2 regions of the Paenibacillus sp. OK076 genome follow, and region 1 is predicted to be linked to the other one. Evidence: riboswitches for the same ligand, from Rfam matches in the RefSeq annotation. Region 1 holds a riboswitch; the other holds the start of a gene.

What was found. Region 1 has a riboswitch for ZMP and ZTP ahead of BMY78_RS21985 (TIGR01440 family protein). Riboswitches for the same ligand answer to the same signal wherever they lie in the genome.
Region 2: it holds a riboswitch for ZMP and ZTP, as region 1 does, so the genes downstream of both, BMY78_RS10635 (bifunctional 5,10-methylenetetrahydrofolate dehydrogenase/5,10-methenyltetrahydrofolate cyclohydrolase) here and BMY78_RS21985 (TIGR01440 family protein) in region 1, are expected to answer to the same signal.

The regions. Positions count from the first base shown of each region.
Region 1 covers NZ_FOCH01000002.1:727,905-735,931, reverse strand. Annotated here, with positions in the region: gene glyA (serine hydroxymethyltransferase) at 106-1,353, opposite strand; gene BMY78_RS21985 (TIGR01440 family protein) at 1,570-2,163, opposite strand; ZMP/ZTP riboswitch at 2,303-2,384, opposite strand; gene BMY78_RS21980 (low molecular weight protein arginine phosphatase) at 2,500-3,072, opposite strand; gene BMY78_RS21975 (manganese efflux pump MntP) at 3,197-3,757, opposite strand; gene BMY78_RS21970 (L-threonylcarbamoyladenylate synthase) at 3,930-5,039, opposite strand; gene spoIIR (stage II sporulation protein R) at 5,372-6,031, opposite strand; gene BMY78_RS21960 (glycosyl hydrolase family 18 protein) at 6,323-7,882, opposite strand.
Region 2 covers NZ_FOCH01000001.1:2,381,211-2,389,237, reverse strand. Annotated here, with positions in the region: gene BMY78_RS10670 (hypothetical protein) at 1-576, opposite strand, end outside; gene BMY78_RS10665 (MBL fold metallo-hydrolase) at 892-1,554, shown strand; gene BMY78_RS10660 (ArsR/SmtB family transcription factor) at 1,811-2,716, shown strand; gene BMY78_RS10655 (MFS transporter) at 2,756-4,018, shown strand; gene BMY78_RS10650 (nitroreductase family protein) at 4,189-4,674, opposite strand; gene BMY78_RS10645 (nitroreductase family protein) at 4,692-5,276, opposite strand; gene BMY78_RS10640 (MarR family transcriptional regulator) at 5,288-5,770, opposite strand; ZMP/ZTP riboswitch at 6,012-6,093, shown strand; gene BMY78_RS10635 (bifunctional 5,10-methylenetetrahydrofolate dehydrogenase/5,10-methenyltetrahydrofolate cyclohydrolase) at 6,145-6,996, shown strand; gene BMY78_RS10630 (DUF817 domain-containing protein) at 7,130-7,927, shown strand; gene BMY78_RS10625 (undecaprenyl-diphosphate phosphatase) at 7,944-8,027, shown strand, end outside.

The DNA of each region.
Region 1 (8,027 bases):
CGGTGATAAAGGCGAGCGCTACGCTTCTTCAGGTTCTTTCGGTTTGCTCCGTCTGTATGTTTACATTTAGAACATCTCAAATACAAACAGCACGAGCAAGTTTTTTTAGTATTTAAGATCTGTGTAGAGTGGGAATTTGTCGGTGAGCGCCGTTACTTCCGCACGGGCTTCATCCAATTTAGCTGCATCTTTAGGGTTTTTCAATGTTTTGGCAATGATCTTACCAATGGCTACCATTGCTTCTTCGTTCATACCACGGGAAGTAGCAGCAGGTGTACCGATCCGGATACCGCTCGTTACAAACGGGCTGGTTGGATCAAACGGGATTGCATTTTTGTTCACGGTAATGCCGATGGAATCAAGTACATGCTCGGCTTCCTTACCTGTGATATTCACGCTGCGTGTGTCGATCAGCATCAAGTGGTTGTCTGTACCGCCGGATACGATGTTCAATCCTTCAGCAATCAGCGTTTCAGCCAATACTTGTGCATTTTTCACCACGTTTTGTGCATACGTTTTGAACGAAGGTTGCAGTGCTTCACCTAATGCTACCGCTTTGGAAGCAATTACGTGCATCAGAGGTCCACCTTGGGAACCCGGGAATACCGCTTTATCAATGGCTGCTGCCCAAGCTTTGCGGCACAGAATCATACCACCACGAGGTCCACGCAGCGTTTTGTGAGTTGTTGTCGTTACGAAATGCGCATGTGGAACCGGGCTTGGATGCAAGCCTGCAGCTACCAGTCCTGCGATGTGAGCCATATCCACCATGAACAAAGCACCTACATCATTAGCGATGGAAGCAAGCTTTTCAAAATCAATGATACGCGGATATGCACTTGCACCTGCAACGATCATACGAGGGCGATGTTTGAATGCCGCTTTGCGCACTTCATCATAATCAATCAGGAATGTATCTTCTTGTACACCGTAAGCCACGAAATTGTACAGCAATCCGGAAGCGTTAACCGGGCTACCATGTGTGAGGTGTCCGCCATGCGCAAGGTTCATACCCAGAACGGTATCACCTGGTTTCAGAGCCGCAAGGTATACTGCCATGTTCGCTTGTGCACCGGAGTGAGGTTGAACATTCACATGTTCTGCTCCAAACAATTCTTTGGCACGATCACGGGCGATATCTTCAACGATATCAACATGCTCACAACCACCGTAGTAACGTTTGCCTGGATATCCTTCAGCGTACTTGTTGGTAAGTACAGATCCCATTGCCTCAATTACCGCTTCGCTTACGATGTTCTCGGACGCGATCAGCTCAATGTTGTTTTGTTGACGTTTCAGTTCAAGATTCATCGCTTCCAGTACTGCCGGGTCATTCTTGCGCAATTGTTCCATGATTAAATTCCTCCCAGTTATAAGTGAAGTTATAAAGCGAAATCATGTTTACACGAAAACGGAGAGTGCAACACCAATCTGGAGAAGCAGAGCGTTCGCCTTTATCACCGGATTTCCCCTTATATAAGAGATTCAAAAAAATCTGGGGATAACAGCGATCGTAAGATGGTGATGCAATCGAAGTCAGGAGTGTAACCAATCGTTTCGGTTTATACGTTAGTCACAAAATGTCGAATCTGGTTGCTCTTCCATACGATACACTGCACGCTCGCCGCCAATCAACTTCGGACGGGTCAGTGCTGTAGTTACTCGGGCATCACCGATGTAGCGGAGTGATGTTCGGAAGGGTACTGCCACATGCCGCAAGTGCATGCCAATCATCGTCTCCCCAATATCCAGTCCCGCATGGGCCTGCACATGTTCAGCCAGGCATGGATCGGTCAGCGAACGATACGCTGCGGATGCCATGGAACCGCCTGCTTTGGGCACGGGTACTGCACCAACCTCAGTCAATCCAAGACGTGTAAGCAATGAACGCTCCATAACCAGTGCCCGGTTCAGATGCTCACAGCATTGGAATACAACATCAAAACCGAACTCCTGCTGCACCTCGCGTATACCCGCAAGAAGCTGCTGCGCCACTTCAACCGCACCGCTTGTACCAATCCGTTTGCCCGCAACTTCACTTGTACTTGTACCGATCACCACGATCTGTCCAGGTCCAAGCTGTCCGGCAAGCGCCAGTTCACGCAGAATGGATGCGGTCTGTTCATGCAATCCGGGTTGTTCCGAATCTAACTCAATAGTCATCCTATCGCCTCCCGATAAAATCATGCCCGGCTTCCTCTTGGCTGCCCTTGGTATTCTTACATGGCATTTCAGGTACTATTATAGCGAATAATCAGATGAAAGACGAAAAAAAGAGCAGTCTGCGGGTACCGCAGAATTGCTCTTTTGCCCAGGCGACCGGCCGTTTGTTCCGGTGCTCCATCGTGGTTATGCCCACTTCGTCGCCAGTTACACCGGATCCCTGTTTTCCCATTCATCATAAAACAACCTGCGTTTAAAATCAACGGGTAATTTACATCCCGTGTACGTTTTTATATGGAAAACCATCGGCAGCTGGGAATGATTAAGCAAATCCAATTAATCCAGCTTGTCCAAAAGTCTGTCGAGTGCAGTCCGAATCTCTGCCGCAGCGATGTTGTAATCATCACGACTGCCGCCAAACGGATCCGAAATATCAAAGCTCGGTATGCGTTGTCTGATCTCGATCGCCCGCTCACGTTCAGACGCCAAAATTTCCTGACCTAGCGCACGTTTCATTTCCATTGTCGCAAACAGGCTGTCCAGTTCCTGAAGATCATTCAGGACTTGTTCGTCATTTTCCACATACTCTTTCAAGGTATACGTCTTGTGTATAGAGTCAGGAAAAACCTGCATAACATGCTGTTTATGACTGCGTGTCAACGTAAGGATCAAATCGGCCCAACCGACCAGGTTAGAGCTCAAGAGCGTCGAATGAGGCGGTCCCTCAACGTTGTGATCCCTTAATACGGCCTCCGCATGACGGGAAATCGGCATGCCCGTAGTTGCGGCTACACCCGCGGAACGAACGTCCACCTGAATGCCCCGCTCAGACGCCAGTTTACGTAAAAGTCCCTCCGCCATGGGGCTGCGACATGTATTCCCTGTACATACAAACAAAATATGTTTCATTGTGGTTAGCCTCCCCATTTTGCAAATGTTGTCGAATCATGTTTGAAACTCCATCTGAACCAATGAAACTCATAACTATATATCGAAGACTGCACTAGGCTGTAATCATTATTAACGGTGTATTTTAAAATATAAACAAAAGTCCAAAAGCGAGCAAGATCGCTCCGCCGACCGCTTCCCCGTAATCCCCCATGTTTTGACTCACACGCCGTCCCAACAGCAGACCCATGACGGACATTACTCCACCACAGACACCGAAAGCCAGCACCGTTAACACCAAATCACTGCTGAACATGCCAAGCGAGACTCCAACGGAAAACGAATCCACACTGACACTCAGTGAGAACAGAATCACACCGAGCAGAGATCGATGATCCACCAGTTTGGTGTCTCCCTCCCGGAAAGCGTTCAAGATCATATGGGCGCCGAGCAGGACCAGCAGACCGCCAGCTGCATATGTCGTAATGTCACCAAGCAGGGAGCTGACGTATTTGCCCGTGTACATGCCGATGAGCGGCATGATGATGTGAAACAGGGCCGTTACGGTACTGATTCGCAATACGTCTCTCATCCGAATGCCCTTCATACCAATCCCGATGCCGAGTGAGAACGCGTCGAGTCCGAGAGCGACGGCCATAATCAAAATGGTTACCAACTGCCCTACATGGGCAGACACATCCCACATCCCCATACCCCCAAGTCACGTAAAGGTTCTTGTACACCATATGCGGACAAGAACATAAACATGACCTGAGAAGGCGTTTTCCATAGCTGCATTCAAAGAATGATTGGCTAGTCGTGGCTAGAGGTCAGGTGCCAGAGGGAAATATTCATAGCGATATTATGGAAAAAGGGAGCTATCGGTCACCGACCTGAATGAGTCGGTGACCTGCCGCCTTGAGCAGCCGGTTCATGACGGCTGCTCCCAGCCCTTCGCGTGAGCAGGCTTCAGCCACAATATATGTGGCCCCCTGCTCATCGCAGCTGCGCAGCGCGGCGTACAGCCGGCGCGCTGCTTCCTCCAGCTCGCTGGCTTCGCCCAGCGAGAACACGGCATCGGCGCGGTACTGCTCCGCGTGCTCGGCGAACGCCAGCACCGCGGTGCGCTCCCCGCGCTGCGCCGCCTCTGCGAGGGCGGCGCTGATCCAGGCCGCCACCGCTGCGGGCGGCCCCTCCACCACGCACAGCGCACCTGCGGGCGCGTAGTGCGTGTACTTCATGCCCGGCGAGCGCGGCGCCGGGCTGTCATCGCCACCGGGCCCCTCGGCGAGCAGCGCCGGGTCCGTGGCGACACGGGCGGCAACGGCGGACAGCTGTTCCGCCGTAATGCCGCCAGGGCGCAGGATGGTGACGGTACCGTCGTCACCGACCTGCACCACCGTGGACTCGACGCCCACCCCGGTGGGGCCGCCGTCCACGATGCCGCCGATGCGGCCTGCCAGATCCTCGCGCACATGTGCTGCGAGTGTCGGGCTTGGCCGCCCGGAGCGGTTGGCGCTCGGCGCGGCGACCGGGCATTCCGCCGCCGCGATCAACTGCAAGGCCACCGGATGATCCGGCATCCGCACGGCCACCGTGTCCAAACCGGCGGTAACCCGCGGGGATACCGCCCCTGGCCTAACCGGCAGCACAAGCGTAAGCGGCCCCGGCCAGAAGGCTGCCATCAGAGCCTCCGCTGTGCCATTCACATCTGTGACCAGCGAATCCAACTGGTCACGCTGTGCAATATGAACAATCAGCGGATTGTCTGAAGGCCGCCCCTTGGCTGCAAATACAGCTTCCACCGCAGCTGTACTGCGAGCATCTGCACCCAGACCGTATACCGTCTCGGTTGGGAATGCCACGGTCTGCCCTTGACGAAGACAGGCTGCAGCATCCTGTAAGTAAACAAGAGCCTGTTTATACGCACTCCCTTTTGCCACATCATCCGTGTTCTCATTGGCTAGCAGTACATTGACATCCCACATGCTCGTAACCATTTCCTCTGTACGTTCATCGTTCTCCATGCCTTTCATCGAAGACTGATGCAATTGCTTGTTCTCTCTTGTCATATATCCATCATTCCTAAACTTCAGTAGGGTAGTTAATGCAAGACATCACACTTCCGCGATGCCTTATTCACTTATGTTTTCTGATTCCTATAATTATAACATATCTGCTCTGCCCAAGGATGCGGTCTGAATCTTCCCAGCGATTAACATCATGCGATCTTTGACTCGAGCCTATGATAAAACAAAAGGGCACTTCCCTGAATCGAAGTCCCCTGATAAAGCTTATATCCAGCAGCATGTTCATTCAGTTATGCAAACAATCCCGTTACCCAATCCCACAATTTGACCGCCATATCCCACAGGAAGAAACGCGCTTCCGGTGTAGCTGCCTGCACAGATGCTTGTGCGTCCCCAGGCTCTGCGGCAGCTGCTGATGCTGTTGCAGGCTTCGCCAGTGCATCCCCTGTTCCTGCATCTATGAAGCACAATGGTGGAAACAACACACACCACCAGTTTTGACCTTCACCTTTACCCAGTGTTATCCGTACTGCCTCATAATCTCCAGCAGGATATACGGTACCCCCATATAATTTGGTTGGAAACGGAACCACTCCGAGTTCAACCTGATACGAATAGGTTAAGCCACGATTGGCAAGCTCTTCTCCCACACGATCCTCAATTTCAGATAGATGCTGACGAATGACCCCTCGCGCTTCTTCCAGACTTTGCGGATTCTCCAGTTCGGTTACCCACTCATTCATTTGGGCAACGACGGCGTCACGAATCTCGCGTTTGACCAACTGATCTCCCGCTGCATCCGAGTTTGCGAGAATACGTAAGCGAATGGATTGTTCTGGAATCGCTGTGGCCGCCACAGCTGCATCCGTTTTCTGACCTTCCCACATCATAATAGTCATCATAAGACATACAATTATAAGTCCAATTTGTTTCACGACTCTTCTGCTCATTCCGTTCTCCCCCTCGGCTCCCGTAATCATGATCCCTGTAACTCTCTCATGTCTATCAGTATGCCCGGAAGGGGCGGAAGTAAACCTGCTAGATTACAAATCTACTAAAATTTTAATAGGCGGGTTAGACCTAAAACAAAAGACTGTTAGCTCGCTCATGAAACTGACGAAAATCAAAAAAGCGCCTGCCTATGGAACGCTTGTCGGCTGGCACTTCTTTGAACAATCTAAAATCTCTAACCTACCTTGATGTTCCAATTAGCATGCTGTATGGATGCCCTTGCTTCTCTGTTACTTATTGACCCGAAAAGCTTCCCAGGCCCCGCCAACCGAATTGCGGCTCGCTACAAGCTTACCGCCATTATTCAGATCACAGGTTACATACAAGTTATTGGCAAGTGCCTGCAGCGCGATTGTTCCATCACCCAAATCCACACGATTGAACTTCTCCCATTGCTGAATGGTTGTCGCTTTTGCGATCAGGGCACCACCCACATTAACATCTGCTGTGACATATTTATTATTGATTTTGGACTTGAGGGACACCGTTCCATCGGAGTTCGTAATCCATTCAAAAAGCTCCCAGTCTCCTGCGGTCGTCCGATTGGCGACAAGCTGGTCATTGCCTTGATTTTCGGCAGAGACGATTTGCTGATTGGCTTGAGCAACCAGATAGTTGTACCCGCTTGGATTTGGAGGCTGCACCGTCCCACCACCCGTAACCTCTGAATATACGGCCTGAAGCAGCGCACCTGAGCGGTCATTGCTGTACTCCCAGAACATGATGCCACCCAGATTGCTATTTTTCACATATTGCACCTTCAAGCTGAGCGATTGCGGGTCATCATAGGAGATAAAGGTATTTCCATTAAACAGATAAGGAGCTTGGGCACTGCTGTCCCAGTACCGTGTATACCCGTTTTTATTCAAATATTGGCTGACAATAGTGTTGTAGTCGGGTTCAAAACCACCGGAAGCGGGCCTGTCCAGACCATTGTTCGAATTCTGAACACCCGTCCAGGCCCGGCCGTAAAAAGCTCCGCCAATGACCAGTTTATTCGCGGGAACACCGCTATTTCTGAACAGATTGACCGCGGACGTTACACTGATATCTCTTCCGGACAGATTCGTATGATGACCTGTGGTTGCATCCCAGGTTCCATGAAAATCGTAAGTCATCAGATTGATCCAATCGAGCAGAGGCGTGATATTATTGATCTCCACACCATTCAGATAACTGCTGCTCGCTCCTGCGGCAATGGTCAGCAGATATTGCTTGCCATTAATCTGCCCTTGAGCATTCAGCTTCTCACGAACCTTCGAGAGCAGTTGTGTGAAGTTTTGTTTATCCTGCGGTCGCGCAGTTGTTCCGGCCGCAGGGTTGGTCGGATATTCCCAATCCAGATCGACGCCATCCAGATTGTTGGAGGTTACCAGCTGCACAATACTGTCGGCAAAGGTTGTACGTGAGGCGTCCGTTAGCGCAGCGTCTGAAAAACCATTAGCTCCCCAACCGCCAACAGACAATAACACCTTCAGGTCAGGGTTTCTGGATTTCAATCCTACCATCAGTTGCAGTTTGGTACGATCTGAATTTGTGATTGTTGCTTTGCCGTTGGAGATGAGAGCGAAGGAGTAATTGATATGAGAGAGCTGTTCTGCCTTAATATCATTCGCGGTCCAGTTGGCCCAACCAGCCACATAAGCAATAATTTTCTTTGGAAGAGGAGCTGCGTCAGCTTGTTTCGCTGGTCCGATGGCAAATGTTGAAACGGTTAGTGCAAAAGATAAAAACAAGAGCATGAACACGTTGACGATCGAAGGGGTCTTAACAACTCGATTTTTATTCATCTCAAACTCTCCTTTTGGGTTTAAAATTAATCATTCAGCGACCTGATCCTTCGCCCACATCCCACTTCGGCAGGAGGCCCACGTACCGCACTACGCACCTCTTCCTTGATCACAGCCGCTGCACTGCCAAACTTGTTAAAACACA
Region 2 (8,027 bases), on a different contig from region 1:
AGAGGGATAAAATCGAACAATTATACCATTATCGTAGTAATAAAATGGTGTGGAAGAGTTTATTGGAATATCATATATACTCTTTTCATAAATTGTAATTCCCTTATTATACTTGAGCTGAAGGTTATGAGATAAAATAGACATAAGATTGGCCTTTTTTTGATCAGAATCTACTACATCGTATAATGTAATTTGGTCACCTGTTGCAAGATCAAAATTATAAATAATGGATACATATGTTCCTATATTATCATCGCTGTAATTAAGTCCATCTGTGTAAGCTACAGATAATATTTTATTATTATTGTACGTTGTTTTCACGCTCGTTTTGTACCAAGCTACACTATTATTCTGTTGGAGTGCCTTATTGCCATTAGCTACTTCTACTGTATGTTCCTTTAAAGTATCATTTATTTTTTTTATAACTATTGCATTTCCACCACTAATTTGAACATACGGTTGACCTTTATAGGTATGTACAGCGGTTTTAACTGTTGTTGAAGCTTCCGTTGAATTTGATGAGAATAATACGTAACTCGTTAAGAATAATAGTGTTGCCAAGATTAATTTCTTCAATATGACCTTGCACCTCCAACATTTCTATACCATCTGTGTATTTACTCAATAATAAAAGTTTACCATTTTGAATTCAGTTTTTTGCTCAAATTATTGTAGCTGTGTAAGCTAAATGATCTCCCCTCCTTTTTTTTATTTTACCATTAATTTTATTTTTGAAGGAACTGTCTATATCTCAAAATGTCATCTTAACACTTTTTTTAAGAAGTTATATCCTCCCCTTCCCTTTTTTCTATCCCATATCTTTTTAGGAACTTGATTCGTTTACAAAGAGATACTTTACTTATCAATTTCTTTCTACGGAGGACGAATATTATGGAAATTTCAAAGGGAGTCGAAATGCTCCATCTGGACTATCACGGGAATGTGATCCACCCTATTCTTTTAAAGGATCATGAAATGACTATTCTAATAGACACTGGTTTTCCAGGTCAATTTGAGGATTTACGTGTGGCAATAGAGCAGGCTGGCGCTTCGATAGACCAACTAAATGCGGTGATTTTGACCCATCAGGATGTGGATCATATAGGGAATCTTCCGGAGATTTTGCAGACACGTGGCAACGCTATTAAAGTATATGCACACGAACTGGATAAGCCGTACATCCAAGGGGAACTGCCTCTGATCAAAGATAGTCACCTGAACAATCCCCCCAAGGGCACAGTGAACATTACTTTAATAGATGGTCAGGAACTGCCGTTTTGCGGCGGGATTCGCGTTATTCACACGCCTGGGCACACACCCGGTCATATCAGTCTTTATTTGAAGGAAAGTAAAACGCTCATTGCTGGGGACTCCATATACAGTGTAGACGGTATGCTTGGGGGAATTCACGCTCCGACTACACCGGATATGAATGCAGCAAAGCTCTCGTTGAAAAAGTATGCAGATCTCGACATTACATCTGTCATTTGTTACCACGGGGGATTAAGTAATGTAAAAGTGAAAGATCAGATCGCAGCACTCATCCAAGATTAAAATTTCAATATACACTTTTGGAGAGTGAGAGTATAAATCAGTTATTTTAAAATCGGACTGCTCATTTTGCTGTCAGTATAAATCATAAAGACGATTCTTCAGGTGCTCGCCCACCCGTGGAACGTCTTTTTTCGTTGAAGAGAATAGGTAACTCTTTGGGCATTTTTGTTGCAAACTTTTAACTGTTCGTATACAATGAAACAAATTAGTAGTTCTATAAATATAGAACAAGAAAGACGAGGGGAAAATTCGAGCTATGAACTACAAAGTGGAAGTTGATTTCGCGCCCATTTATGAATGTGTAAGCAGCCTGACGGTTTTCATGAGCAAACAGAATCACAATGCTCTGGATGCTGGAAAACTATGGGTCAGAGAAGTACAAGATCGGTTCGCACCTACCAAACTGCAACAAATGCGGGAGACGATGAAACTTGTAGGCGATTTTAGCCTTGCACCTTATATTTGGAGTTGTCCTGGAGAACGGTCAGTTAGTGGTTTTTTGGATTGGCTTGAAGACCTAACCACAGGCCAGCTATATGACATCGCTGCTAACGTGAAGTTGTCCGTTCCCTCCAATCTCCCGGAACTGCGCAGTCGGACATCCGAAGCGCTACGTGAATGGGATGCCCACTATTTCAGTCAAATCGATTCGGCGATTATCGAAGGCCTTGCCTTAGAAGCTGAAACCAGACGGTCCAGTCTTAACGGAACCAATGATCTTGAGGTCTATGAGGAAGCAACGGAAGGTATGCGTCTATACCCTACCCCTCTCCTCAAACAAGTGATTCTAATCCCTCAATATCATGCTCGTCCCTTTGTCACCTCAGCCATCTTTGATGAAGTGATTTTCACCAGTTACTCTGCCGATATTCTCCCACCAGCAACGGGCCGGCCTGAACATCGGTTATTGCGTCTAACACGAGCATTGTCCGATGAGACCAGATTATACATCCTCCGCCTGTTGGCTGGAAAGCAGTTAACATTCACTGAGATTGTAAGCGAGGTTAAACTTTCTAAGAGCACAGTACACTACCACCTGATTTCATTGAGGGCAGCGGGGCTTGTCATCGTGCATTATAACCAGAAAACGACCTCTTACAGCTTACGTCTTGAAGCACTCAACAAGCTTTCGGAACAGATCTCAGCTTATATTGAAGAATGATGATAATGCCCTTTAACCTACACACACGGAGGAACACTCATGCTTAAGCGCAGTTATTATGGTTTACTAGCTACGGTCACTCTGAGTTCATTTGGTGACGTATTTGGTCTTCTGGCTATGGAATGGCTTGTTTATGAAATAACCGCATCTAAGATGGCCATGGGTGCGATGGCACTAAGTTTTAGTATTCCAGAAGTGGTCATTCGATTGCTTGGCTCGCCGTTATCCGATCGGTTACACCGTGGGCGGTTCATGGCAGTGCTTGCTTCTGTTAGGTTGCTTGCTCTCTTATTACCTCTGACTCTGGGACTCGTAGGCCACTTGCAATTATGGCACCTTTTTCTGGCCGCAGGACTAAGCGGAGCATGTTCTGCCCTATTCATGCCCACCGCAATGGCCATTGTTCCCGGAGTATCAGATGAACGCAAACTGGTGCGTGCATTCGCGGTGATCGACGGTTGCCGTAATGCAGCTGCATTGTTGGGCCCAGCCTTAGCCGGAGCACTTACTGCCATAGCTGGGGCATTGCCAACGCTGGGCATTAACGCCGTTTGTTACACCGCCGCCATTGTCACGTTGCTCTATCTGCCCACAATGCAGAAGCCAGTAGCAGCCAAGTCCTCCTTTTCAATTAAGGCTTATCTCAGAGATATCCATGAAGGCTTCTCCTTTTATCGTAGCTTCCCGGCCATGCTTTCGATTATGGGAATGGTTTCGATCAGCAACATGTCTTCTGTAGCGATCTGGACGATGATGATTCCTTTTGTTCGCGAAGTGTTAGATCGGGATGCCGCTGCTATGGGTACACTCACCACGGCTTCAGCATGTGGCACATTAATAGGACTTTTGGTCATCTCGTGGATAGGTGAAATCAAAAGACGACGGACAGTCATGCTGTGCAGCCTAGCCGCCATTGGGCTTTTTAACGCCTTACTGGGCGTATTCCCAAGTTACCCGTTTGCGCTCGTTGCTTTATGTGCTGCTGGTGCAGCAGGACCTTTCTTTAGTTCTCTCAGTTCCTCATTGCATGGCACGCTTGTCCCTGGACCTCTGCAAGGCCGAGTCAACTCAATACGGTTTCTCATTGGTGGTGGACTACAGCCTGTAGGTGCTTTTGCAGGTGCAGCGGTTGCAGAACTCTATGGTCTGCCTTTCTTATTCTTGTCTTTGGGCCTGCTCCCATTGCTTTGCTCAGCCGCCGCAGCTTTCCTTCCAAACCTGAAGAATTTAGATGGTGATTTATCTACTTTACAGAATAGAACACAATTTAATTCGTATAACAAGGAAATTAAAACATTATAGAAATATCATTTATATAAAATAGATGAATCTCTCGATTAGTCGTGTGAATCCGTTCTAGCTAACTTGTAAATTACAAATCGGATACACACCCCATAAAAAAAGAACGACAATCCCGATCAAGGCATTGACGTTCCTCATTCATTTGATTTCTCTTCCCTACATCTTGCACGCTACAACAGTTCGAACTGAAGCTGAGGTTCAGTTATCTCAGCTTTCCCTTCGGGCTGTTCAGTGCCATATCCCAATTCCAGAACCGCAGCAATGCGCTCATTGCCCAGCACGCCGAACGTTTCAGCACGACTCCGGTCGTACATCCAGTCATGCAACGTACTGCGCACACCCAGGCCCTGTTCATGGGCAAGCAAACGGAAATTTTGGATCAGACAGCAGACGGCTGCAAAGTCCTCTTCCCGCTTATGATGATCCGCCTCTTCCTTCACCAGGACAAGAAGATAGGCTGGAGCGTACTCCTGCAATCCCTGCATGAGTTTCCCATTACGGTTATCGGCAAAAATAAATCGCCACGGCTCACGGAGTCCATCATTTGGCGCCCAGACCGCGTGATTGAGCAATTCGAGAATTAGCTCCTGCGACACCGGTCGATCCAAAAAGTCTTTTGGACTGTGTATGCTTCCTAGCAGATCGGTCAATTCCATTTTTACATCCTCCCCTTCTATGTAGTCTGACCCTGCAATACAGTCCACTTCTGCTCAGCTGGTGTTCTTTTTCGGCTTCTTGGCGCTTTGTCGTAATATCCCATATGAAGAATGCCAACAAATCTTTCATCCTCACGCAGTCCAATTCCTCTGAAAAAGCCTTCATTCTGAATCATGGACTCTGTATCCCACAGCATTCCTAACCCTTGTTCCCAGCCCAACAGTTGGAAGCTCTGCATCATCCCGCAGGCAGCCGCATAATTGCGGTCATTGGTCAGACGATCCGGTCCTACAGTCGACATAACAATGACGTGAGCAGGAATATCGGTAAACCTCTTTTTAAACACATCCAGCAGTTTTCCCGGAATCAACTTGCCGAGTTTGCTCTGCGACATCTCTTCCAGCATGCAGTCCACCAACCGTTTGCGTGCTTCGGGAGTACCGGCATAAACAACACGCCATGACCCAGCTTCAACAGATGGTTGAAGTCGTGTGGCCTTGTGCAGCAATTCAACAACCAACTCCTGCTCCACCGGTGCAGAATTGCATTTACGAATACTTCTTCGTTCCCTGATCAATGCTGCCAGACTCAAGTGTTTCACTCTCCTTCAGTTTATCTGGATTCCATATGCATGCTGCTGTCTTGAAGAAATTGATGTATGATTTTCAGCTCCGGTTCCGAATATTTGTCCAAAGCACGATAGAACCGTTCAGCCTCAAGCACATGTAAACGTTCATGTAGTTCAAAGATCTTTTTTCCTTGCGGCGACAACCGGAAATAGCTCTCCTTCTTGTTGTCATTCATTTTCGTACGTTTGACGAAGCCTTCCTCCAGCAGTTTGTTGCCGATCTTGGTAATGCTTGCTTTGGACAAATTCATCGCGTCGGCAATACCTGTGTTGTTAATAGGCTCATGCTTGCCAATGCAATCTATCATATGAACCGCGGTCAGGTGCTGAGGGATTTTGTCGATGCTTTCCCGCTGGGCGATACTTAGAAAATGTTCAATTTCCGTATCTTTGTGATTCTCATATACATGTAAAAATCGAATAAATTGGTCATACACTAACTGTTTAGTTCGATCGTTTGAATCCATTCAGTTATCGCTCCTTATTTACTAATAAACAATAAAAAAACTTTAAATGATTAAACTAATACAGGAATTCAATATAAAATAGTTTACTGGTTAACAATATATCACAACTGATAATCGTTATCAACTATATGACGAAGATTGTGGCTACCCGGGAAACTAATCCCCCATACAAATCAAAGTGAAATCCATTAACTATTGAACAATTCTTCTTTTTCAAGTACTATCAATCTAAACAATTTAAACGATCATATGTAACTGGCGAACACGGTGAACCGTGAGGGAGCATATGGTTTTGTAATAAGCCGTACGCCTGGGCAGAGGTAAGGAATATTTATTTCCTTGCCTCTTTTTTATGTTGAAAGGGCGATGTGAAAATGAGTACTGACACACTGATCTTAAATGGACAAACGGTAGCGGATTTTATGAAGGAAGACATGGCCTCGAAGGTTGCTATTCTGAAGGAAAAAGGCATTCAGCCTTGTCTCGCTACCATTCTCGTCGGAGATGATCCTTCCTCAGCAACCTATGTGCGTATGAAAGGAAATGCTTGTGCGCGCTTAGGCGTGCATTCCATTAAGGTCGTTCTTTCTGCGGATACCACCACAGATGAATTGATTCAAGAAATTAACAAGCTCAATGAAGACCCTTCTGTACACGGTATTTTGCTTCAGCACCCTGTACCGAATCACATCGATGAAAGAGCAGCTTTTGATGCCATCAGCATCGAGAAAGACGTTGATGGTGTAACGACCCTTGGTTTCGCACTTAATGCTTTTGGAGAAGCCGAATTCCCTTCCTGTACCCCACAGGCTATTATGCGTATTCTGGATTTCTACAATATTCAGATCGAGGGCAAACATGCAGTTGTCATCGGAAGAAGTCCAATTCTGGGCAAACCTGTCTCAGCCATGCTGCTAAACCGGAATGCAACGGTGACGACCTGCCACTCCAAAACCGTGAATCTGGAGGAAATCGTGAAGCTTGGCGATATCATTATCGCAGCCGTAGGCAAACCCCTCTTTGTTAAAGGAGACTGGATTAAACCAGGCGCTGTCGTTATTGATGCAGGTTATAACAAAGGCAATGTCGGAGATGTGGACTACGAAGCTTGCTTCGTTCCTTCTTCAGCAATTACACCTGTACCGGGCGGGGTTGGTCCAGTAACGATTGCGACGCTCATCGAACATACGATTAAATCTGCCTACAAGTTGTCTGAAAATGCATAATTGAATTAGCGCAAAAACCAGGTCCCTCCAGTGACGAGGGGCCTTATTTGTATTTGATTAAGCTCGAATTGAAAATAGGAAAATATATAGATCTTTTTTTCTCTTTTTACAATCGGACCATATCTATATTATTATGAACAAGGCTTGGGAAGGAGATAAGCATAACTTGAAACCTTTAGTACAGCTCCTGCATTTTGGTTATCATCAGGCGATGAGTTGCATTTTTCCTGTGGCGATCTTTGGAACGTTGGCCCTTTCTAGCGTAATTCAGATACCCTTTCTTTATCGCTATGATGCCATTCTGCTTGTTTTATTAACAGTCCAATACCTTATGTACCGGAGCGGATTGGAAACACGTGATGAAATCAAAGTTATATGTATATTTCACGTGATTGGATTGGTACTGGAGATGTATAAGGTGTGGATGGGTTCCTGGTCATACCCTGAGCCTGGTTATACCAAGCTCTTTGGTGTCCCTCTTTATAGCGGATTTATGTATGCAAGTGTAGCAAGCTTTATGTGTCAAATATGGCGCAGATTGCGTATGGACATGACAGGCTGGCCGGGATTTGCATCTTCGGTTCTGTTAGGGGGAGCCATCTATATCAACTTTTTCACACATCATTTTATTCCCGATTTCCGTTGGTGGTTGACCGCTCTTGTATTTATTGTTTTTCGAAAAACATGGATTATCTATCGGGTACGATTAACTACCTATCGAATGCCGTTAACACTCGCTTTTATCATCGTCGGTTTTTTCATCTGGACCGCTGAAAATATAGCTACATTTTTTAACGGCTGGAAATACCCCGACCAGCATGATTCCTGGCAGCTGGTCAGTTTTAGCAAGATCAGTTCATGGTTCCTTTTGGTGATTATTAGTGTCATCATTGTGGCCCAACTGAAATATGTCAAAGCCAATCGAAAATAATAAGTAGGAGGATATAATGGAAGACTTTATTTTATGGTTGAAATATGTGTTATTAGGTATCGTACAAGGGGCTACAGAGCCTATTCCGGTTTCTTCAAGC